2 regions of the Lysobacter sp. K5869 genome follow, and region 1 is predicted to be linked to the other one. Evidence: predicted binding sites of a transcription regulator. Region 1 holds the regulator's gene; the other holds the start of a gene.
The links. The regulator sigma-54, encoded in region 1, starts transcription at its own class of promoters, with help from an activator protein. The targets are predictions, from matches to a motif close to TGGCACGNGCNTTGC.
Positions count from the first base shown of each region.

Region 2: a site for sigma-54 is predicted at 2,675-2,689, ahead of J5226_RS09755 (prepilin-type N-terminal cleavage/methylation domain-containing protein). Genes of this name have one in related genera too.

Region 1 covers NZ_CP072597.1:5,536,666-5,555,707, forward strand. Annotated here, with positions in the region: gene lptB (LPS export ABC transporter ATP-binding protein) at 1-494, shown strand, start outside; gene J5226_RS23515 (RNA polymerase factor sigma-54) at 614-2,071, shown strand; gene raiA (ribosome-associated translation inhibitor RaiA) at 2,400-2,726, shown strand; gene J5226_RS23525 (PTS sugar transporter subunit IIA) at 2,782-3,246, shown strand; gene hprK (HPr(Ser) kinase/phosphatase) at 3,495-4,445, shown strand; gene rapZ (RNase adapter RapZ) at 4,514-5,368, shown strand; gene J5226_RS23540 (hypothetical protein) at 5,710-6,078, shown strand; gene J5226_RS23545 (hypothetical protein) at 6,137-6,466, shown strand; gene J5226_RS23550 (PTS sugar transporter subunit IIA) at 6,956-7,348, shown strand; gene J5226_RS23555 (HPr family phosphocarrier protein) at 7,479-7,748, shown strand; gene ptsP (phosphoenolpyruvate--protein phosphotransferase) at 7,763-9,499, shown strand; gene J5226_RS23565 (papain-like cysteine protease family protein) at 9,741-10,568, shown strand; gene J5226_RS23570 (serine hydrolase domain-containing protein) at 10,666-11,835, opposite strand; gene mgtE (magnesium transporter) at 12,440-13,801, shown strand; gene J5226_RS23580 (hypothetical protein) at 13,866-14,567, shown strand; gene J5226_RS23585 (prolyl oligopeptidase family serine peptidase) at 14,779-15,525, shown strand; gene J5226_RS23590 (aspartate carbamoyltransferase catalytic subunit) at 15,578-16,513, opposite strand; gene ruvX (Holliday junction resolvase RuvX) at 16,554-17,042, opposite strand; gene J5226_RS23600 (YqgE/AlgH family protein) at 17,039-17,605, opposite strand; partial or broken gene J5226_RS23605 (DNA-3-methyladenine glycosylase I) at 17,888-18,427, shown strand; gene J5226_RS23610 (DUF4153 domain-containing protein) at 19,003-19,042, shown strand, end outside.
Region 2 covers NZ_CP072597.1:2,260,042-2,263,921, reverse strand. Annotated here, with positions in the region: gene J5226_RS09765 (ATP-binding protein) at 1-608, shown strand, start outside; gene J5226_RS09760 (sigma-54 dependent transcriptional regulator) at 706-2,121, shown strand; gene J5226_RS09755 (prepilin-type N-terminal cleavage/methylation domain-containing protein) at 2,789-3,211, shown strand.

The DNA.
Region 1 (19,042 bases):
ACGGCGTGGGCTATCTGCCGCAGGAACCGTCCGTGTTCCGCAAGCTCAGCGTCGCCGACAACCTGCGTCTGGTGCTGGAGCTGCGCGAGGATCTCGACCGCGCCGGCATCGAGCGCGAGCAAGCCAGCCTGATGGACGAGCTGCAGATCGGCCACGTCGCCGATCAGCTCGGCGCCAGCCTGTCCGGCGGCGAACGCCGGCGCGTGGAAATCGCCCGCGCCCTCGCAGCCCGGCCGCGGCTGATGCTGCTCGACGAACCCTTCGCCGGCGTCGACCCGATCTCGGTCGGCGAGATCCAGCGAATCGTGCGCCACCTCAAGAATCGCGGGATCGGGGTCCTCATCACCGACCACAACGTGCGCGAAACCTTGGGCATTTGCGATCGTGCGTATATCCTGAACGACGGCGGCGTGCTCGCGCAGGGGGCTCCGGACGCGCTGCTGGCCAATCCCGATGTCCGTCGCGTGTATCTGGGCGACTCCTTCCGTCTGTAACCTCGAGCCGGCTGTACGTCTCGAGCGGCTCCGGGCGTGAGGCGACGCCCGCGATGCGCGACTCCGGCCCCCCGCCCTTCGGCGGGCGGCCGCCCAACCGGTCGCGTCCCTCCTCGATCATGAAGCCCCGCCTCCAAGCCTCTCTCGGACAACAGCTGGTGATGACGCCGCAATTGCGGCAGGCGATCCGCCTGCTGCAACTCTCGGCGGTCGAGCTGGAAGCCGAACTGGCGAGCGCGGTGGAAAGCAATCCGCTGCTGGACTGGACCGAGCCGGCGCCGCCCGAGCCGGGCGACTCCGGCGAGCCCATCCACGCCTCCACCGTCACCTCGTCCTCCTCGTCCGAGGACGGCAACGGCGAGAGCGCGCATCCGTCCGACGCCACGCCCGAGCCGGAGTGGACGATGGACGACGGCGAGACCTGGTACGAGCGGGTCGGCCCGTCCGACCACGACGACGATTCGCCCGCGGCCGAACAGGTCGCCGACGCCGAGACCCTGCTCGACCACCTGCTGTGGCAGTTGCACCTGAGCCCGCTGTCGCCGCGCGACCGCAGCATCGGCGTGGCCATCATCGAAGCCATCGACGACGACGGCTACCTGCGCGAACCGCTGCAGGCCATCGCCGATTCGCTGGCGCCGGAGCTCAGCGTCGGCGAAGACGAAGTCATGACCGTGCTGCATCAGGTGCAGCGCTTCGACCCGGTCGGCACCGGCGCGCGTTCGCTCAGCGAATGCCTGAGCCTGCAGCTGGGCACGCTGTCCAACGACACCCCGGGCAAGCAGCTCGCGCTGCAGATCGTCGCCGGCCCGCTCGAACGCCTGCCGCGCGTCGGCGTGCCCGGGCTGGCCGCCGAACTCAAGCTCGATCCGGCCGAGGTCGACGTCGCGGTGCAGTTGCTGCGCTCGCTCGACCCGCGCCCCGGCGCGCAGATGGGCGCGATCTCCACCGATACCTACGTCACCCCGGATGTGGTGATCTGGCGCCAGCAAGGGCTGTGGCGGGTCGCGCTGTCGGAGGCGATGCGCCCGCGCATCAGCATCCACCGCGGCTACGAAGGCATGATCCGCCACGCCAGCGCCTCCGACGCGAGCTATCTGCGCGGGCATCTGCAAGAAGCGCGCTGGCTGCTCAAGAGCCTGGAAGCGCGCGGCGACACCTTGCTGAAAGTGGCGCGTTGCCTGCTCAAGCAACAGGCCGCGTTCCTGGAATTCGGCGACAGCGCGCTGCGCCCGCTGACCCTGCGCGAGGTCGCCAACGAAGTCGGCCTGCACGAATCCACCGTCTCGCGCGCGATCGCGCGCAAGTACGCGCGCACCCCGCGCGGCACCGTGCCGCTGCGGGCGTTCTTCGCCTCCGGCATCGAGACCGGCGCCGGCGGCGAGGCCTCCAGCACCGCGATCCAGGCCATGATCCGGCGCCTGATCGAGGCCGAGAACCCGCGCAAGCCGCTGTCCGACGCGCGCCTGGCCGAGACCCTCAAGGCCACCGGCGTGCCGGTGGCGCGGCGCACCGTCGCCAAGTACCGCGAGGCGATGAGCATCCCGTCCTCGCAGGACCGCGTGCGCATGGCCTGAGCGCCCCCCCGGCGGCGCTGTCTGAACCGAGCCTCTCAGCCCCGTGCGCGACCGCGCCGCGGCTTATGCCGATTGCGCCCATCGCCATTGCAAAAACTTTACACAGTCGAAAAACCCTTGGCCGATCAAGGCCTTCGCGCGCGCCTACGACCAAAGCACGAAGCCGGCCCCTTGCGCCGGCGGCCCAGCGTGCGATGCTGGACTCCCTGGTTACGGCCAGGGCGTCACCCGGTTCCGTTTCGGTCCGGTAAGGCCGGGCGGAACCTCTCGAATGGCTCAGAGAGCCATGCAAGTTCTGCATTCATCCGCGACGTGAAGGAGGTCCCCGATGCGTATCGAAACCCACGGCCAGCAGATCGAAGTCACCGTAGCCCTGCGCGACTACGTGGAATCCAAGCTGGCCCGACTGCAACGCCACTTCGACCAACCTTTCGACGTCCGCACCCAGCTCAGCCTCGACAAGCCCGACCATCGAGCCGAAGCCACCCTCAATCTCGCCGGCCGCACCCTGCATTGCGATGCGGCGGCGGTGGACATGTACGCCGCCATCGACCTGCTCGCCGACAAGCTCGACCGCCTGCTGATGAAGCACAAGAGCAAGCTGGTCGACCACCACCGCGGCGAGAGCCTGGCCCGCAATGGGGAACTCACCTGAGTTCATGGCGTAAACTCCGCGCCAGCCAAGCAACGCAAGCCACACCCCAGCCGTCATGCCGCTTTACGACCTGTTGAGCGCGGAGCGCGTTGCGATCCTCGGAAACCCCGGCGATCGCAACGCGGTGCTCGAAACCGCCGCCCGCCTGCTCTCCGGCGGCGACCCGCGCACCGCCGCCGCGCTCGACGCCGGCCTGCGCGAACGCGAACGCCTCGCCAGCACCGCCATCGGCCACGGCGTGGCCATTCCCCACGGACGCTCGCCGCTGCTGGAAACCGGCTGCGGGGCGTTCCTGCGTCTGGCCCGGCCGGTCGATTTCGGCGCCGCCGACGGCGAACCGGTCGATCTGGTCCTGGCCATGGCCGTGCCGGAACACCACGTGCAGCAGCACCTGCAGTTGCTGGCCGAACTGGCCGAGCGCTTCGCCGACCCCGACTTCCGCGATTGCCTGCGCAGCGCGACGGATGCGGCGGAGTTGAGTCAGCGGTTGCTGGAGCGCTGTCGCTGTAATGCGGCGTGAGGGCAGGAGCGGGAACAGAACAGCGGGAACAAGGAGCGGGATTAGGGAACTGGGGAGCGCGGCTTGTCTGAAAGCTGCGGCAAGTCCTGTTTTCCTGATCCCGCTTGTCGTTTGCGCTTTCCATTCCCAGCACCCGGCGTCCTTGCAGCCGCGCAGAGCCCCAGTTCCCCAACCCCGCTCCTCATTCCCGCTCCTCAATTCCCGCTGCGACCCGCGCCCGCCCCCAAACCCCGTAAACTCTCATCCCCATGAGCAAAAGCATCCGCGCAGGCGAACTCTTCGAGCAGCAGCGCGACAAGCTGGCGCTGCGCTGGTTGGCGGGCCAACGCGGCGAGGGGCGTCTGGTCGAGGCGGTCAATACCGTCGCGCGGCGGCCGTCGCTGGCGGGCTATCTCAACGCGATCTATCCCAACAAAGTGCAGATCCTCGGCACCGAGGAGCTGACCTGGCTCGACGGCCTGGATTCGCGGCTGCGCTGGGAAACCATCGAGAAGATCATCCAGTTCCGCCCGCTGGCGCTGGTCATCAGCAAGGACCAGCCCTGCCCCGAGGACCTGCGCATCGCCGCGGAGGAAAGCGACACGCCGCTGTGGGTGTCGCCGCGGCGCGGGCACGAACTGCTCAATCACCTGCAATACCACCTGGCGCGCGCGCTGGCGCCGCAGATCACCCTGCACGGCGTGTTCATGGAGATCTACTCCATCGGCGTGCTGATCACCGGCGAATCGGGCTCGGGCAAGAGCGAGCTGGCGCTGGAGTTGGTGACGCGCGGGCATCGCTTGGTCGCCGACGACGCGCCCGAATTCACCCAGATCGCGCCGGACGTGCTCGACGGCACCTGCCCGGAAATGCTCCAGGACCTGCTCGAAGTGCGCGGCCTGGGCGTGCTCAACATCCGCCAGATGTTCGGCGACACCGCGGTCAAGAACAACAAGTACCTGCGCTTGATCGTGCATCTGACCAAGCCGATGAGCGAGCCCAAGGCCACCGGCATCGAGCGCCTGACCGGCGACACCAGCCTGCGCCGCGTGCTCGACCTGGACGTGCCGATGATCACCCTGCCGGTCATGCCCGGCCGCAACCTCGCGGTGCTCACCGAAGCCGCCACGCGCTTGCACAGCCTGCGCATGAAAGGCCTCGACCCCGCCGCGGCGTTCATCGCCCGGCACAGCAACTTTCTGGAGCGCGGAGAATCGTGAGCGGCGTGGAGTCCCATCAGGCCGGCGCGACGCCCGGCAACGCGGCCGAAACCACCGGCTTCACTCTGGTGATCGTCAGCGGCATGTCCGGTTCGGGCAAGTCGGTGGCGCTGAACACCTTCGAGGACCTGGGGTTCTACTGCGTCGACAACCTGCCGGCCGAGTTGCTGCCGCAGTTCGTGCAGAACGTGATCAAGGCCGAAGACGGCATGCCGACCAAGCTCGCGGTCGGCATCGACGTGCGCAACCGCCACAGCGATCTGGCCAACATCCCCGAGTGGCTGTCGGCGGTCGGCGCGCTCGGCGCCGATCCGCGGCTGGTGTTCTTCGAGTCCAGCGACTCGGTGCTGCTCAAGCGCTACGCCGACACCCGCCGGCGCCATCCGCTGAGCCAGTTCGGCCTCGCCCTGGCCGACGCGATCTCGCTGGAACGGCAGGTGCTCAAGCCGCTGCGGCAAATCGCCGACGCCATCGTCGACACCAGCGAATTCAACATCCATCAGCTGCGCCGCCACGTCATCACCGAGTTCGGCCTGGGCGTGGAAGCGGGCATGTCGCTGCTGTTCGAATCCTTCGCCTACCGCCGCGGCGTGCCGGCCGACGCCGACTTCGTGTTCGACGCGCGCGCCCTGCCCAACCCGCACTGGAACCCGGCGCTGCGCCCGCTCTCCGGCCGCGACGCCGGCGTGCGCGATTACCTGGAAACCCAGGCCGACGTGCAGCTCTACGTCGAACAGGTCGGCCAGTTCCTCGATACATGGCTGCCGCGCCTGCAAGGCGACAGCACCCGCAGCTACGCCACCATCGCCTTCGGCTGCACCGGCGGACGCCATCGCTCGGTCTATCTGGCCGAACGCATGGCCGAACACGCGCGCCTGCGCGGCTGGAACGAAGTCGCGGTGCATCATCGCGAACTCGACTGACCGCGCGGTTTCCGCGAACGCCGCGCCACCGCACGCTTCACCTCGTCGCACTTGCGCCCGCTCCCTGTAGGAGCGACGCAAGTCGCGACCGCGCAACCACGCTTACGACGCAAGCGACGCCTCGCCGCCGCCTCCCGCGCGACACGCGCGCAACCTGCGCGCACCACGCCCGCACGTGAACCCACATCGCCGCTTCATGCGAAAAACCGCGGCGCATTACGAAATTTTCCCATTTTTGTACCGCAACCCTTGCACGCGCCCCCGTAGCTTCGGAACCGCACCGGAGCCGCGCGCCACGCGCATCCCGCGCTCCGCTGCCTGTCCCCATTCGGAGCCGCGACATGACCGCCATGATCCGCACGCTCGCCCCGCTGACGCTGGCCTTGATCGCCGCCGCCGCGCCGTCGGCCGCGTTCGCGCAATCGCAAACCACGCCGCACACCGCCGACCGCACCGCACCGATGCAACGCACCGAACCGCCGGTGCACGACACCCAAGGCGATTCGCGCACGCCGCCGCCGAGCGACGCCATCGGCCCGGCGCGCTTCAGCGAACTCGACGCCAACGGCGATCAGAAGATCAGCCGCGACGAGGCCGCGATGGACGCGCGCCTGGCCGGCAGCTTCGCCGTCCACGATCTCGACCGCGACGGTTTCATCTCGCTGTCGGAATACCAGGCCGGCCAGAACAAACGCAGCGACGACCGCTGACCCACGGCACGCCGAGGCCTTTCACCCACCGCGCTGACCCGGTCAGCAAAGGATCGACATGAGCCACCCCGCCACCCGCACCGCCCTGCGACCGCGTTCGCTGGCCCTGGCGTTGAGCGCCGCGTTCGCCGCGGCCTTGCTCGGCGCCTGCAAGCAGCCCGAGCAGACCCCGCCGCCGGAGCCGGCGGCCGGCCCCGCGCCGGCCGCGCCCGCCGACACCACGCCGCCGGCGGACGCCGCGCCGCCCGCCACCGACGTCGCGCCGGCCGCCAACATGCCGCCGCCGACGGACACCCCGCCCAGCGATACGCCGCCGGCCGACCCGGCCGCGACCGAACCGCCGGCGAACCAGGACAAGGGCAAGACCGAGTCGCCGCCGAAGCCGTAAGCGCCGGCTCCCCGCACGGGCCGCCCTCGGGCGGCCCTTTCATTCGCACCGCCGCCCTGGGCGGCCCTTTCATTCGCGCCACCGCCCTTGGCGACTCTTTCATTCGCACCGCCGCCCTCGGGCGGCCTTTTCGTTCGCGCTGCGGCCGACGAACGGCCCGTTCGTTCGCACCGCCGCCCACCGGCAGCCCTTCGTTAGCGCCGCCTCCCCGCGCACTTCGCGATGCGGCGCACGCGCCGGCCGCGTGCGCCGCGCCGCAACATGCGCGCGCCGCTCGTCCCGCGCCGGCCGCAGCGTCTGCGCGCGCGCCGCCGCGCATCCCCCATCCCGCACGCCGCGCAACGTCCGCCCGGGGCGCATCCACCTACGCCGGACCGCGTTCCCAACGCACATCGCCCGCGCCCGACCGTCCCGACCGCGCCGATCCCGAACGCCGATCGACCGTTCGGGCGCTTCCGGCCTGTCACCGTGCTCTGTTAAGTTGACGGCATGTCCGTAGGCGTCCTTCTCATCACCCACACCGGAGTCGGCAGCGCGATGCTGCAGGTCGCCGGCCGTCTGTTGAACCCGCTACCGCTGCGCGCCGAAGCGTTCGAAGTGCCTTTCGACGCCGACCTCGACCAGCTGCTGCCGCAGGCCAGCGCCGCGCTGCGCCGGGTCGACGGCGGCGACGGCGTGCTGGTGCTGACCGATCTGTACGGCGCCTCGCCGAGCAACCTCGCCGCGCGCGTGGCCCGGCTCGGCACGCCGGTGCGGCGGGTCTCGGCGCTGAACCTGCCGATGCTGCTGCGGGTGATGAACTACGCCGAACTGGAACTGGACCAATTGCCCGCGGTCGCCGCGGCCGGCGCCCGCAACGGCGTGCTGCACGACGACGCATGAACCCCGCGGCGCATCGCCGCCGCGACAGGAAGCCCGAACATCGCATGACGCAAGCCGCCGTACCGCATTCCGACGTCCGCACTCCGCCGTCCGCGCACGCTGCGTTTGACCATTGCCTGAGGACCCCGACATGATCGAACGCGAACTCACCGTCTCCAACCGACTGGGCCTGCACGCCCGCGCCACCGCCAAGCTGGTGCAGGTGCTGTCGGCCTTCCGCAGCAACGCCACGCTCACCGCCAAGGGCCGCGAGGTCAACGCCAAGAGCATCATGGGCGTGATGCTGCTCGCCGCCGGCCAAGGCACCCACGTCAAACTGCGCGTCGAGGGCGAGGACGAGGCCAACGCGGCCGACGCCGTCGTCGCCCTGTTCGACCGCCGTTTCGACGAAGACAGCTGAGGCCGGAGGCGCGGATGCGGCAGGAATTCCAAGGAGTCGGCGCTTCCCGCGGCAACGCGCTCGGCCGCGCGCGGGTGCGCTTGCCGCACGCGCTGGAAGTCGCGGAAGAACGCATCGGCCGCGATCAGGTCGACAGCGAGCTGGCGCGGCTGCACGCGGCCATCGACACCGTGCGCGGCGAGATCCACGTGCTGCGCGAGCGCTTGCACGGCGCGCTGGCGCACGAGGTCGGCGAGTTCCTCGACCTGCACACCCTGCTGCTGGACGACCCCGAACTGCTGCAAGGCCTGGACGAACTGATCCGCACCGGCCACTACGCCGCCGATTACGCGCTGCGCCTGCAGCGCGACCGCATCGCCTCGGTGTTCGAGGCGATGGACGACGCGTATTTCCGCAGCCGCGTCGACGACATCGACCAGGTCATCGGCCGCATCCACGCGGCGCTGCACCGGCGCGATCACGACACCCAAGGCGTGGCCGGCGAGATTCTCATCGCCGACAACGTCGCTCCCGCCGAACTCGCGCAATTGCAGGCGCAAGGGGTGATGGCCATCGTCACCGCCGCCGGCAGCGCGCTGTCGCACAGCGCGATCCTGGCGCGCAGCCTGCACCTGCCGCTGGTGGTGGGCGCCTCGCAGGCGCTGCTGAAGATCAACGACGGCGACGCGATCGTGGTCGACGGCGCCACCGGCGCGGTGATCCTGGAACCCGACGCCGCCGACCTGCGCACGCACCGCGCGCGGGTGCGCGAGCTGGCGCGCGAGCGCAAGCAGCTGCACCGGCTGCGGCGCGAGCCGACCATCACCCGCGACGGCGTCGACATCAAGCTCTACGCCAACGCCGAATCGCGCGAGGACGTGGCCGAGGCGCACGCGCTCGGCGCCGCCGGCGTCGGCCTGTACCGCACCGAATTCCTGTTCCTGCAACGCAACGAGCTGCCGGACGAAGACGAACAGTTCCGCGTCTACCGCGACGTGGTGCTGGGCATGACCGGCCGCAGCGTCACCATCCGCACCCTCGATCTGGGCGCGGACAAGGCCGACAAGACCGGGCTGGCGCTGCGCGACGAACCCAACCCGGCGCTCGGCGTGCGCGGCGTGCGCCTGTCGATGGCGCGCGAGGGCCTGCTGGAAACCCAATTGCGCGCGATCCTGCGCGCCTCGGGCTACGGCCCGGTGCGGGTGCTGGTGCCGATGGTCAGCGCCAGCGAAGAAATACGCACGGTGCGCACGCTGCTCGACAAGGTCGCGATCGATCTGCGCCGCGAAGGCCACGAGATCGCCGAGCGGGTGCCGCTGGGCGCGATGATCGAAGTGCCGGCCGCGGCGCTGGCCTTGCCCGCCTTCATCGGCACGGTGGATTTCCTGTCCATCGGCACCAACGATCTGGTCCAGTACCTGCTCGCCGTGGACCGCAACAACGAAGCGCTCGCCGACTTGTACACGCCGCTGCATCCGGCGGTGCTGCGGGTGATCCGCGACGTCATCAAGCTGGGCAAGGCGCGCGGCAAACCGGTCGCGGTGTGCGGCGAAATGGCCGGCGACCCCGCGTTCGCGCCGCTGCTGCTGGCGTTGGGGTTGGAAGAATTCAGCCTGCATCCGGCGACGCTGCTGGAACTGCGCCGGGCGATCCGCGGGCTCGATCTGGCCGCGCTGCGCAAGCGCGCGCCGGCGCTGCTGCGCGCGAGCGACCGCAAGGGCATCGAACACTGGTTGCGCCAGAGCGGCGCGGCCGGCTCGGGCGCGCGCTGAAGCGGGCGTTCGCTGGAGCGGGCGTTCGCTGAAACCGGCGCTCGTTGAAGCCGGCGCTCGCCGAAGCCGGCACGTCGCCCGCGCGGCTGGCGCGGGCGACGAGGCGAGCGCGCTGTCCGCGCGCGGCGCCGGATTGCGTTAGTCCGAGGTCGGGCTTGATCGGCGCCGGCGCGTCCGCCGCTTCGCGCGCGCGTCCCGCTCCGATCCGCGCCGGCGCCCTTCTCCCGGCCAGGACGATCCGATGCGCGCTCCCACTCAATTCACGCTCACCAGCGACGTTCCGGCCAGCGTGGGGGTAGCGACCTTCGTGATCGCGGACGCGCAGGGCCGCACGCAGCAATTGGCCGTGCCCAGCGGCGTCAGCGTCGCCCATCCCACCGACCCCGCGCTCGGTCCCTGGCAAGTGAGCTATCGCATCGACAGCCCCGCGCAGCCGACTCCGGTCTTTCTCGGCGAAACCGCCACCGTCGCCGATCCGTCGGCGACGCTCAGCGTCGGCTTCGCGCTCTCGCAAGGCGGCGCGTCGGCGCCGGTCCTCGACACGCAATGGGCACCGGCGCTCACTGCGCCGGTCTCGATAACGCTGACGTTCGCCATGCAAGTGCAACAGCAGACCGAATGGGGCTGGGCCGCGGTCGCCCTGTCCGTCGCCGGCTATTACCGCGACGGACCGGGCGCCAACCTCAGCCAGTGCGCCCTGGCCAATTGGGCGCTGGGCCGCAGCGACTGCTGCAATCGCGGAGCCGCCGTCGGCGCGGCCTGCAATCAACCGTTTTCGGTGCAGAACGCGCTGCGCCACTTGGGCAATCTCGGCGCGTACGTCCCGTCCCGGCTGGCCTTCGACGCCGTGCAAGCGCAGTTGTCCATGCGCCGTCCGATCGTCGCGATCATCGGGTGGAATACCGGCGGCCACCATGCCGTGGTCATCAGCGGCTTCGACACCCTGTCCGGGAAACAGCTCATCACGGTGCAAGACTGCGCCGGCGGGACCACGCAGATCGTCGAGTTCGGCCGTTTTCCAGCGATGGGCGCTTGGGTCGGCACCTGCACCACCGTCGGCGCGACCTGAGCGCCGCGCAGCGTCGAGCCGGGCGCGAATCCGCAACAACGCCGCCGCTGCCGGCGTCGCGATCCGCGCTCAGCAATCTGCGCCTATCAATCTGCGCTCAGCCATCCACCGCGACGCCGACCGGGCAATCGGGCGCCTGCTCCGCATCGGGTTGCCGCGGCGATTGCCAGGTCGCCGGCAAATGCCGCAGCGCGCCCAACGCCGCGCGCGTGGCGCGGTTCAAGCTGCCGCCCTGATCGCCGCCCCAACTGTTGGCGAAGGCGAACAAGCCGATGCGATGGGTCGGGTCCACCGCCATGTACGAGGCATAGCCCAGCATCAAGCCGTCCTTGCACAGATAACCGTCGCCGATCTGCCAGCCCAGCCCCATGCGCAATTCGCGCTCGGTTTCTTGCTGGGTCAGCGCGATCGCGCGGCCGAGCACGTCCGGGCCGGGCTCGATCTGGCGCTCGAGGAAGTCGAGCATGTCCGGCAAGGTCGAGGACAGCGCACCGGCGCCGACCGCGGCCGACGCCGGATCGATCTCGCCCACGTCGATACGCGAATACGGCTGGCCGGCGCGCTGGAAATCGTAGGACCGCGCCAAGCGCCGCCGCACCGGGCCGAGTTCGACCTGGGTCGAACCCATCCCCAACGGTTCCAGGATCAAGCGGCGCGTCACCTGCGGCCACACGCGATAGCTGGCATCCCAACCCGGCTCGCTACGCGGCAGCTCGCTGTGCACGTGCGACATCAGCGCGCCGAGCAAGGCGAAGCCTTGGTTGCTGTAGAACCAGTACTCGCCGGGGCGGTAGCGCGGTTGGAAGTCGCGCAGAAAGCGCGTGGTGTCGTCGTAACCGTAGTGGCCGAACACGTAGCGGCCGCTCGCGCACGGCCCCTTCGGAAAGCCGGCGCTGTGGGTGGCCAGATGCCACAGCCGCACCGGCTCGTCGGCGGCGAACTCGTTGATGGACACCTCCGGCGGCAGCAACCGCGCCACCGGCGTCGTCAGTTCGACCCGCGATTGCAGCACCGCCATCGCCAGCAAGGTCGCGGTGAAGACCTTGGTGTTGGAACCGATCAGCATCACCACCTCTTCCGGCGCGGCGTCGCCGCCGTCGCTCACCGGCACGCGGCCGTACTGGAAGTAGTAGCGCTGGCCCGCGACCGTCGCGGCGACCAGCACGCCGGGCGATTTGTCGTCTTCGGCGAAGCCCAGCGGCGCGACGACGGCCTCGAAGAACGGAGCGATCAGATCGCCGACGCGCTGCCGGCCGGGTGCGTTCATGGCGGCTGTCCTTAGCGCCCGCGGACCGGGCGAGGCGAGTCTATAGAGCCGCCGCGGCGAGTTGATTCACTCTCGTTCACCGTCGCCCGCGCGCGTGCGGGCGGCCGCTCGCGCCGCGCGCGACGAACGTCGCGCTTACTGCCAGCTCGCGCTCAAGCCGGTGAAATGCAGCGTGTAGCCGGCGCGGGCGACGATCGTCGGCGCGATGAAACGGCCGGTGTCGCCGTCGGGGAAGTCGTGCTTGCCATTGCGGGGAAACAGCGCCGCGACATCGAACGAAGCGTCGATCGCGCTCGTGCCGGCCGCGCCGTCGGCGCTCGCCGACCTGAGCGTGCAGCGGACGGCATCGGCGACCGCATCGCAGCGGTCGCTCGCGTCCAGCGAAAGAAGCGGCTCGCAGGCCGGCCCGCTGGCGCAGGCGCCAGGACGCGCCCCGCGCCCACACGCACGCCCGCACGCCGGCGTGCGGGCGCGCCCCGGGCCGCACCGCGCGCCCGACCCACATCATCACTGTGCTTTGCCGCCGCCGCGGGCGATAATGCCGGCGCATTCGTTGGATTCGCCGGCTTCGTGGCCGCGTCCGTCCCCCGCCAGGAAGTACCGCATGGCCGAAGCCGTCCGCCACGACAAAACCGCACGTCAGCTGCGCCTGCTTTCCGATGCGCTCGACAGCGGCCGTCTGGGGCCGGTTCGCCGCCTGGTCAACACCCTCTCCCCCGCCGAGATCGGCAACCTGCTCGAATCGCTGCCGCCCGGCAAGCGCCAGGTGGTGTGGGGGCTGGTCGATCCCGAGGACGACGGCGAGGTGCTGGTCCACGTCGGCGAGGAAGTGCGCGAGAGCCTGCTCGCGGACATGGACCCCGACGAAATCGTCGCCGCGGTCGAAGACCTCGACATCGACGACTTGGCCGATCTGGTCGAGGACCTGCCCGACACGGTCATCGACGAAGTGCTCAAGTCGATGGACCGCGACAACCGCGAGCGGCTCGAGCAGGTCCTGTCCTACCCGGAAGACACCGCCGGCCGCCTGATGAACCCCGACGTGGTGACGGTGCGCGCCGACACCACGATCGACGTGGTCCTGCGCTACCTGCGCCTGCGCGGCGAGCTGCCCGAACACACCGACCACCTCTACGTGGTCAGCCGCCGCCACCAATACCTGGGCCGCATCGCCCTGGCCGCGCTGCTGACCCACGAGCCCGGCACCCCGATCAACAAGCTGGTCGACGACGAACAGCCGGCCATCGACGTCGGCGAGACCGCCGGCGAAGTCGCCCGCCAGTTCTCCGACCACGACTGGATCAGCGCGCCGGTCGTGGACGACAACAACATCCTGCTCGGCCGCATCACCATCGACGACGTGGTCGACATCATCCGCGAAGAGGCCGAGCACCAGGCCTTGAGCGCGGCCGGCCTGGACGAGGACGAAGACCTGTTCAGCCCGGTCCGGCGCGCGTTCCGGCGCCGTCTGATCTGGCTCAGCGTCAACCTGTGCACGGCCTTCCTCGCCGCCAGCGTGGTCGGCCAGTTCGAGGACTCCATCGCCAAGCTGGTGGCGCTGGCCGCGCTGATGCCGATCGTCGCCGGCATGGGCGGCAACGCCGGCACCCAGGTGCTGGCGCTGATGATCCGCGGCCTCGCGCTCGGCCAGATCGGCGCCTCCAACGTGTGGACGCTGCTGCGCAAGGAGTTGTCGGTCGCGCTGATCAACGGCCTGTGCCTCGGCGTCGGCCTGGGCCTGATCGTGCTGATCTGGTTCCGCCAACCGGGCCTGTCGTTCGTGATCGGCACCGCGCTGACCATCAACCTGCTCACCGCCGCCGCCGGCGGCGTGCTGGTCCCGATCACCCTCAAGCGCCTGGGCTTCGACCCGGCCCTGGCCGGCGGCGTGATTCTGACCACGCTGACCGACGTGATGGGGTTCTTGAGCTTCCTGGGTTTGGCGACGTTGATTTTGTTGCATTGAGGCGCCGCTGGCGCGCGGACGGACGGCGCCGCGGCAACGACGGCGCGCGGCTAATCTGCCGCGCATGCTGCAACGCCAAGACATCGAAACTGCGGTCGAACTGCAAACCCGCAGCTACGCGCTGCTGCGCTGGCTGGCGCAGGCGGTGCAACGCGGCTTCATCGGCTTCGACGCCGCCCACGCCTACGCGCGCGACCCGGCCGCGGCCGAGGCCTGGGCGCGCCGCCATCATCAGGAACTGCCGCCCGACGCGCGGCCGCCGCAAGCCGACACGGCCGGATTCTTCCGCCTGTTCGCCGGCTATCTCGACAATGGCCACGCCCTCGTGCGCGATCCGGGCAAACGCCTGTATTCGCCGGACGCGCATTGTTTTTGCGAGATGTGCAGCTGGTTCATCGACGGTCCGAGCCTGCGCGCGCGCCCGCCGAGCACGGGCGACCAGCGTCGCGCCGACCGGCAGATGCGCGCCAGCCTCGACGAATTGGCGCTGGAATGCGGACGCTTGTTGGATGAAGACGAAGTCGGCGCGTTGATGCGGCGGGCCGAACTGCGCGAGGCGCTGGCCTTGCACGCTTACGCCGAAACCTTGCTGCGCCGCATACGCGGCGGCGGCAGCGACGCCGGCGTGCCGCTGGCGCTGTGGCGCCGTTTCGCCCGGACGCCGCAGGGCGCGCCCAAACGCGGGTTCCGCCTCGACGCCGATGCGATCTTGGCGGCGCAAACCCTGTTGTTGCAGCGCTTGAACGAACCCGCGCCGCCGCGCTGACGGCTGCCACGACGAATCCAGCGGGCTTGAACCCGCCCCGCTCTCCGGCCGATGATGCCCGAAGCCCGCCACGGAGCCCGCCATGCCCGGCCGCCGTTCGCCTCGCGGCGCATTCGCGCTGCTGCTGTCCCTCGCGCTCGCCGCGCTGGCGGGTTGCCAATCCGCCGCTCACCGTCCCGCCGCCACGGCGCACACTCCGCCCGCCTCCGCCATGACCGACCCGCGCGCACACGGCCGCTTCGTCAGCCGCGAACTTCTGCTCGACAACGGCGTGCTGCATCGCTACCAAGTGTTCGTGCCTGCGCGCGCGGCCGGCGGCGAGCGGCCGGCGCTGATTTTGTTCCTGCACGGTTCGGGCGAGCGCGGCGACGACAACCGCAAGCAGCTCGAAGCGGGACTGGGTCCGGTGGTGCGCAAGCGCATCGACACGTTCCCGGCCATCGTCGTGTTTCCGCAGATGCACGAAGACTGGACCGACGAGCAACGCTTCGACCGCACTGCGCTGGCGATCCTCGACCGCGCCGAAGCCGAGTTCGGCGCCGATCCGGCGCGCATCTATCTCACCGGCTTGTCGATGGGCGGATTCGCCAGTTTCGATCTGGCGCTGATGCAGCCGGACCGCTTCGCCGCGGTGGTGCCGATCTGCGGCGGATTCAAGGATCCGAAGGTGTGGGACCGTCAGCGCATCGCCGATCTCGGCGGCATGTGGACGCCGGACGAAGCCGCGCAGCGCATGAAAGGCGCGCCGTTCTGGATCTTCCACGGCGGCAAGGACGATGTGGTTCCGCCGCGGCTGTCGCGCGAGATGGCCGAGGCGCTCAAGCGCGCCGGCGCCGACGTGCGCTACACCGAGTTCCCCGAGGCCAACCACAATTCGTGGGATCCGGCCTACGCCAGCGACGCGCTGTGGACCTGGCTGTTCGCGCAGCAGCGTCGAACGATGCCGACCGCTCGTTGAAAACGAAAGCGGCCGCGCGATCACGCGGTCGCATAGACGAACCGCCGCCCGCTCAACCCTTGAGCAGCGCTTCCAACACCGCCATGCGCACGGCCACGCCGTTGGCGACCTGAGTCAGGATCAGCGACTGCGGGCCGTCGGCGACTTCGTCGGTGATCTCCACGCCGCGGTTCATCGGGCCGGGATGCATCACCACCGCGTCGGGCGCGGCGCGCTTGAGCCGGGCCGCGGTCAGGCCGTAGTCGCGGTGGTAATCCTCCAGCGAATCGACCAGCCCTTCTTCCATGCGCTCGCGCTGCAGGCGCAGCATCATCACCGCGTCCACGCCGTCCAGCGCGGCGTCGAGGTCGTGGCCGACGATGCAGCCGTCCAAGGTGCCGTCGTCCGGCAACAGCGAGGCCGGACCGACCGCGCGGATCTCGGCCGCGCCGAGCGCGCGCAGCGCTTGCAGATCCGAGCGCGCCACGCGCGAATGCTTGATGTCGCCGACCATCGCCACGCGCAAGCGCGAGAAATCGCGGCCCTTGGCCTGACGCAAGGTCAGCATGTCGAGCAAGCCCTGGGTGGGATGCGCGCTGCGGCCGTCGCCGGCGTTGACCAGACAGGTGCCGGGCCGCGCGTGTTCGGCGAGCGCGGCGACCGCGCCGTCCTCGCGATGGCGGATGACGAAGCCGCGCACGCCCATCGCTTCGATGTTCTTGAGCGTGTCCAGCGCGGTCTCGCCCTTGCTGGTGGACGACGACGACGCGTCGAAGTTGAGCACGTGCGCGCCGAGCTGCTGCACGGCCAGCTGAAAGCTCAGCCGGGTGCGCGTGGACGGCTCGAAGAACAGCGTGCACACCGCGGTGTCGGCGAGCGCGCGGCGGTCGTAGTGGCCTTCGGCGAACGCCTGGGCGCGGATCAGCAAAGCTTCGAGCGATTCGCGCGTGGCTTCGCGCAGGCTCAGCAGGTGGCGCGAACCGCCGCTGGCGGTAACGAAAGTGGTCATGGGCGTCGCGGATTCGGGAGTGCGGACTTCGGGGGAAACGTCAGGGATGGGGCAATTGGTCGATCGGCGTGGCGTCGTCCGGCGCGGCCAGCCAGCGCTCGACGATCACCGCCGCGGCGACCGCATCCAAGGCTTCGGCGTCGCGCCGGCGTTTGCGGCCTTCGGCGCGGTCGGCGGCGAAGCGATGCGCGGCCTCGACCGAACTGGAACGCTCGTCGACCAACACCACCGGCAATTTGTAGCGCGCGCGCAGTTGCCGGGCGAAGGCCAGCGCGCGTTGCCGCGCGGGCTGGTCGCCGCCTTCCAGCGTCATCGGATCGCCGACGATCAGGCCGTCGGGGCGCCATTCTTTCTGCAAGCGGTCGATCGCGGCCCAATCGGGGCCGGCGCCGTGCACGTCGATCACCGCCAGCGCGCGCGCGCCGTGGCCGAACGCGCTGGCCACCGCCACGCCGATGCGGCGCGCGCCGACATCGAATCCGAGGACGGTGCCGTCGCGTCGGATCGAATCGGAAGCGCTCGCGCTCATGCGTGCCCGGCGTAATCGGCCAAGTGGGCGAAATCGACGCCGATGCGGCCGGCGGCGGCATGCCAGCGCGCGTCCAGCGGCAGCTGGAACAGCAGCTCGGCGTCGGCCGGCGCGGTCAGCCAATCGTTTTCGGTGATTTCGTGTTCGAGCTGGCCCGAACCCCAGCCGGCGCAGCCCAGCGCGACGATGGCGTGGTCGGGGCCTTCGCCCTTGGCCATCGCTTCGAGGATGTCGCGCGAGGTGGTGAGGAACAGATCGTGGGCGATGGCCAGGGTCGAATCCCAACGCGCGCCGCCGTCGTGCAGCACGAAACCGCGCTCGGGATGGACCGGGCCGCCGGCCAGCACGATCTGCGCGCGCAGCGCGTCGTCGCCGCCTTCCACGCCCATCTGCCCGAACACTTCGCCCAAGGTGTACTCCGAAGGACGGTTGACCACGATGCCCATCGCGCCGTCGTCGTCGTGCTGGCAGATCAGCGCGACGCTGCGCGAGAAATTGGTGTCGGCCAGCGCGGGCAGCGCGATCAGGACCTGATTGGCGAGGGGCGTGGGCATTACGGGCATGGGGGCATTCTAGCGTGCCCGACCGGAAAGCGGGGTCGAGGCCGGGCCGGCGGGCGGATCGAGGCCGCCATAACGCGAAATGCGGCCGATTCGGGCCTCGCGGGCGGGATGGGGGCCGAAGCGCGCTCGATTCGGCGCCGATCGCCCGGCGGCCGGGCGGACAGCGCCCGCGGCCGACGTCCTCGCGCGCCCCATCCGGTCAAGCGGTGGCCTGGATTCGCGCCCGCCGCGCCGCGACAATCCCCTGCTCCGCCGCGCCCGCGGCGCGCCACGAGGCTTTCCATGTCCGGCTATTGCGACATCGCCCCCGGCCATCCGATCCACGGCGACTATCACGACCGCGAATACGGCTTCCCGCAACGCGACGAATCCGACCTGTTCGAGCGCCTGATCCTGGAGATCAACCAGGCCGGCTTGAGCTGGGAAACGATCTTGCGCAAGCGCGAAGGTTTCCGCCGCGCGTATCACGGCTTCGACGTCGACGCCGTCGCCGCTTACGGCGAAGCCGACCGGCTGCGCCTGCTCGAAGACGCGGGCATCATCCGCAACCGGCTGAAAGTCGACGCGGCGATCCACAACGCCCAGGTGATCCAGCGCCTGCGCGCCAGCCACGGCGGCTTCGCCCAATGGCTCGACGCGCATGTGCTGCACGAGGGCAAGCCGCGCGACAAGGCCGGTTGGATCAAGTTGTTCAAGCAGACCTTCCGTTTCACCGGCGGGGAGATCACCAACGAGTTCTTGATGAGCCTGAGCTATTTGCCGGGGGCGCATCGCGAGACCTGCGCGGCGTATGCGCGGATCGAGAAGATCGGGCCGATTTGGAAGCGCACGCGCGAGGCGGCGGCGCGGGCGGATGGCGCGGCGGGCTTCGAGGCGAACGCTAAGAAGCCGGCGGCTGTGGCGAAAGCCGCGAAGACGGCGGCTCGGCCGGCGACCGCGGCCAAGACTGCGCCTGCGAAAGCGCCCGTCGCGAAAACCAGCGCGGCGAAACGCGCCGCGAAGAAGGCGCAGGCGAAGCCGGACAAGAAGCGCTCGGGCTGAAGCCATCGGATATGCGGCTTGGCGTTGATCCTGGTTGCGCAAGCCGCCATGGAGCGCCCGCCTCGGCCGACTAGCCATCGTCCCGCAAATCTCCGACGCAGCCCTTTTTCCCCGTCATTCCGGCGAAAGCCGGAATCCATTCTGCCGTTGTCGTTGCTCCGACTTAGCCGCGGCCGAAGCAAAATCAAAATGGGTTCCGGCTTTCGCCGGAATGACGGTCCGATCAGCGATCCGCGACTTCATTCCCCGCTCACTCAAGCGCGCCAACCTCTCCCGCGCCGACTCGCCGACCCGCCACACGACCCGCCGCACCCGCCGCCCCACAGCGCCGGCCCGAGCCAATGCAAAGGAACCGCATGACGTCCCACACCGCTCCCGCCCCCGCCGAACTGTCGG
Region 2 (3,880 bases), 2.7 Mb from region 1:
CCGTGCAGCTGCTGGAGGAGTCGCGCGACATCGCCGTCTCCGACCGCCGCCTGCTGGAGATCATCCGCCAGCAGGGCACGCGCATGAACGGCATCGTCGAGAACGTGCTCGGCATGGCCCGGCGCGAGCCGGCCAAGCCCGAGCACGTCGAGCTGATGGGCTTCGTGCGCCAGTTCGTCGACGAATACCGCGCCAGCCACCCGATCGAACTAGACACCTTGCGCGCCACCGGCGCGCACGCGCAGGCGCCGGCGCTGGTCGATCCGCGCCAGCTGCATCAGGCGCTGACCGTGCTGGTGCACAACGCGCTGACCTACGGCCGCCAGCCCGGCGAGCCGGCGCGGGTGACCGTGCACGTGTACTTCGACGAAGTCGGCTTGCCGGCGATCGACGTGCTCGACCGCGGCCCGGGCATTCCCGAATCGGTCGCCGAACGCCTGTTCCGGCCGTTCTTCACCACCTCCGCGCACGGCACCGGCCTGGGCCTGTACATCGCGCGCGAGCTGTGCCGCGCCAATCAGGCCTCGCTCGATTACGTCGCCGTGCCCGGCGGCGGCGGTTGCTTCCGCATCCGTCTGGCCGGCGCGAGCGCGCTTTCGCCGGCCTGACCGGCAATGTGACTGTGCGCACGGCAAGCAGAAAACGTGCCACTGGCGTCTTGGCCGCGACAGGTTCGTTAAGTTATCGTGGGCGGTGGAGGGCGCAATGGCTGAAACCCGTAGTGCATTGGTAGTCGACGACGAACGCGATATCCGCGAGTTGCTCGTCATGACGTTGGGCCGCATGGGCCTGCGTTGCGATACCGCGTCGGGCCTCAATGAGGCTCGCAGTCAGCTGCTGCGCAATCGTTACGATTTGTGCCTGACCGACATGCGCCTGCCCGATGGCTCGGGCATGGATCTGGTCGCTGAAATCAGCTTGAAGTATCCGAACACCCCGGTGGCGATGATCACCGCCTTCGGCAACGTCGAAGCCGCGGTCGAGGCGCTCAAGGCCGGCGCGTTCGACTTCGTCGCCAAGCCCGTGGACTTGTCGGTGCTGCGCGATCTGGTCCGCCACGCGCTGGAGCTGCACGAGACCCGCCGCAACGCCAGCGAGGCGGTCGGCTCGCGCCTGTACGGCGAATCGCCGGCGATGATCAAGCTGCGCCAGACCATCGGCAAGGTCGCGCGCAGCCAGGCGCCGGTCTACATCGCCGGCGAATCCGGCGTGGGCAAGGAACTGGTCGCCCGCACCATCCACTCCGAGGGCGGCCGCGCCGACGGGCCGTTCGTGCCGGTCAACTGCGGCGCGATCCCGGCCGAGCTGATGGAGAGCGAGTTCTTCGGCCATAAGAAAGGCAGCTTCACCGGCGCCCACGCCGACAAGCCCGGCCTGTTCCAGGCCGCCGACGGCGGCACCTTGTTCCTCGACGAAGTGGCCGAGCTGCCGCTGGCGATGCAGGTCAAGCTGCTGCGCGCGATCCAGGAGAAGTCGATCCGCCCGGTCGGCGCCCAGGCCGAAGTCACGGTCGACGTGCGCATCCTCTCGGCCACGCACAAGGATCTGGCCGCGCTGGTCGCCGAAGGCCGCTTCCGCCAGGACTTGTACTACCGCATCAACGTCATCGAACTGCGCGTGCCGCCGCTGCGCGAACGCCTGGACGACCTGCCCGGCCTCGCCGCCAAGATCCTGCACCGCCTCGCCGGCACTCAGGGCCGGGTCGTGCCGCGCCTGGGCGACGACGCCCTGGACGCGCTGCGCGCCTACACCTTCCCCGGCAACGTGCGCGAACTCGAGAACATCCTCGAACGCGCGCTGGCCCTGGCCGAAGGCGAGACCCTGAGCGCCAGCGACCTGCGCCTGCCGCGTCTGGCCACCCAGACCGCCCCGGCCGGCGTCGCGCCCGCGGCGGCAGCCCCGGGCCAACCGCCGGCCCCACCCGGCGCCGTCGACCCGCGCACGATCAGCCCGCGCGACACCGCCACCAGCGCCCTGCCTTCGTATATCGAAGAGATCGAACGCGCCGCGATCCAGCAGGCGCTGCAGGAAAACCGCTACAACAAGACCCGCACCGCGGCGGCGCTGGGGATTACGTTCCGGGCGTTGCGGTACAAGCTCAAGAAGCTCGGGATCGATTGAGGCGGCGGCCGGCCGCGCGATGCGCGCGGCGCTGGCGGTCTTATTAGTACGAAGAAACGCCGGTCCGCGAGGGCCGGCGTTTTTGTTTGCCGTGGCGGTGGACTTGGCGCTGGGGCAAGCGTGCCGACATCGCCGGCCCCGGTCCGCAGTAACGAGTCGTTGCCGGCGTTGCGCCCCGGCGGTCGATACCGTCCGCGGATCGACTCGACGCTCTCACTGCCTGATCGACAGCGGTGGGCAGACGCCGCACGGTCGTACCCGCTTCGAGCGCTCGCGCTTACGGATATCCGTTTCGACCACATCGCGGATCGCCGGCAACCACTGCGCGAGGAGGAGGATCGAGATCGTCGCAGCGCGAATCGCGCTACCCAGCCGACAGAGAATCCGTGTCTTGAATACGGATTTGTAACCGCACATTTAGTGCCATGAATTCATTCTAGTGCACGTCGACGTTCTCGCAGAAGTCGCGGCAACTCCTTGCACCGGCAACAGACGCATCGAATGCGCATCCACAGCAGCACTCTTTGCTCACTTACTCCATGCCCCTTCGAATTGGCACGAGGCCTGCGTAGCCCGTGTTGGACCAGCGCTTCGCATGGCCGCCGAATTCCCGCGGTCATTGCGCTGCCGGCACCCGCAACCTCCGACACCACTTAGGGGAAACACCATGAACAAGCAGCAAGGCTTCACCCTGATCGAACTGATGATCGTCATCGCGATTCTCGGCATCCTGATCGCCATCGCGTTGCCGGCGTATCAGGACTACACCGTCCGCACCAAGAACGCCGAGTGCTTGAACATCGCGGCGGCCGCCAAGCTGGCCGTGTCCGAAACGGCTCAGGACCGTGGCTCGCTGGCCGCCATCACCACCCAGTCCGTCACCGGCTATCAGTTCGCGCCCAGCAAGTACTGCAAGAATGTCGCGATCATCAAGGATGGCGTCATCACCACCGAGGCTCAGAAGACCGGCGCTACCACGGAGGCCAAGTTCAAGCTCGAGCCGACCTTCAGCGCAGGCCGCATCGATTGGAAGTGCACCGACACCGGCGGCGCCAAGAAGTCGCAGCTGCCGGCCGAGTGCAGGGGCTAATTCTCGGCGACTCGCTCAAGTCGTTCTCTATCGATCGGTGCCGATGCCCCAGGTATCGGCGCCGGAAACACAAAGCGCCGGCTCGCGAGAGCCGGCGCTTTGTGTTTCCGGCGAAAGAGTCGATCGAGCAATGGAAACCTGGGACTCGATACGGCACGAGAACAAAGATTCACCGCAAACCTGTTCGAGCCGCCACGACGCGGCTGAGCGGCACCGATAGCGACATGAGGAACGCAGCGACACGCAACGCACGCAGTTCGCCGTTCTCTCGCAAGACCGCATGACGTGCCGCACTGGGCACGCAGGACGCATCCGGCCTCTCATTATTCGATAGAGCGGTCCGCCCGGCAGTGGCGGCATCGCCCCGATACGGCATTCAAGGGCCTGCAACGCCTTCACGACCGGATCGGACCAGGCCGCTCGGTGAACACCGACGCCGCCGCCCCCCTATTTCCAGGCCAAGCGTTTGCGTCCACACCGACGCACAACGGCCCTTCCCAGGCCAGCTCTCGCAGGCGCCACTCTCCCACCCCATTCAGCCGCCAATTCCCGACAAGCGCCTTCGCGAGGCTCGTCGCAAAAGCTGCCCCCGGAGAATTTTCGGTGAACATCACATTTTCGAGGGGGCATCTTCCAATCTGACGTTTTTGGTCACCAGAACCTCCCCCG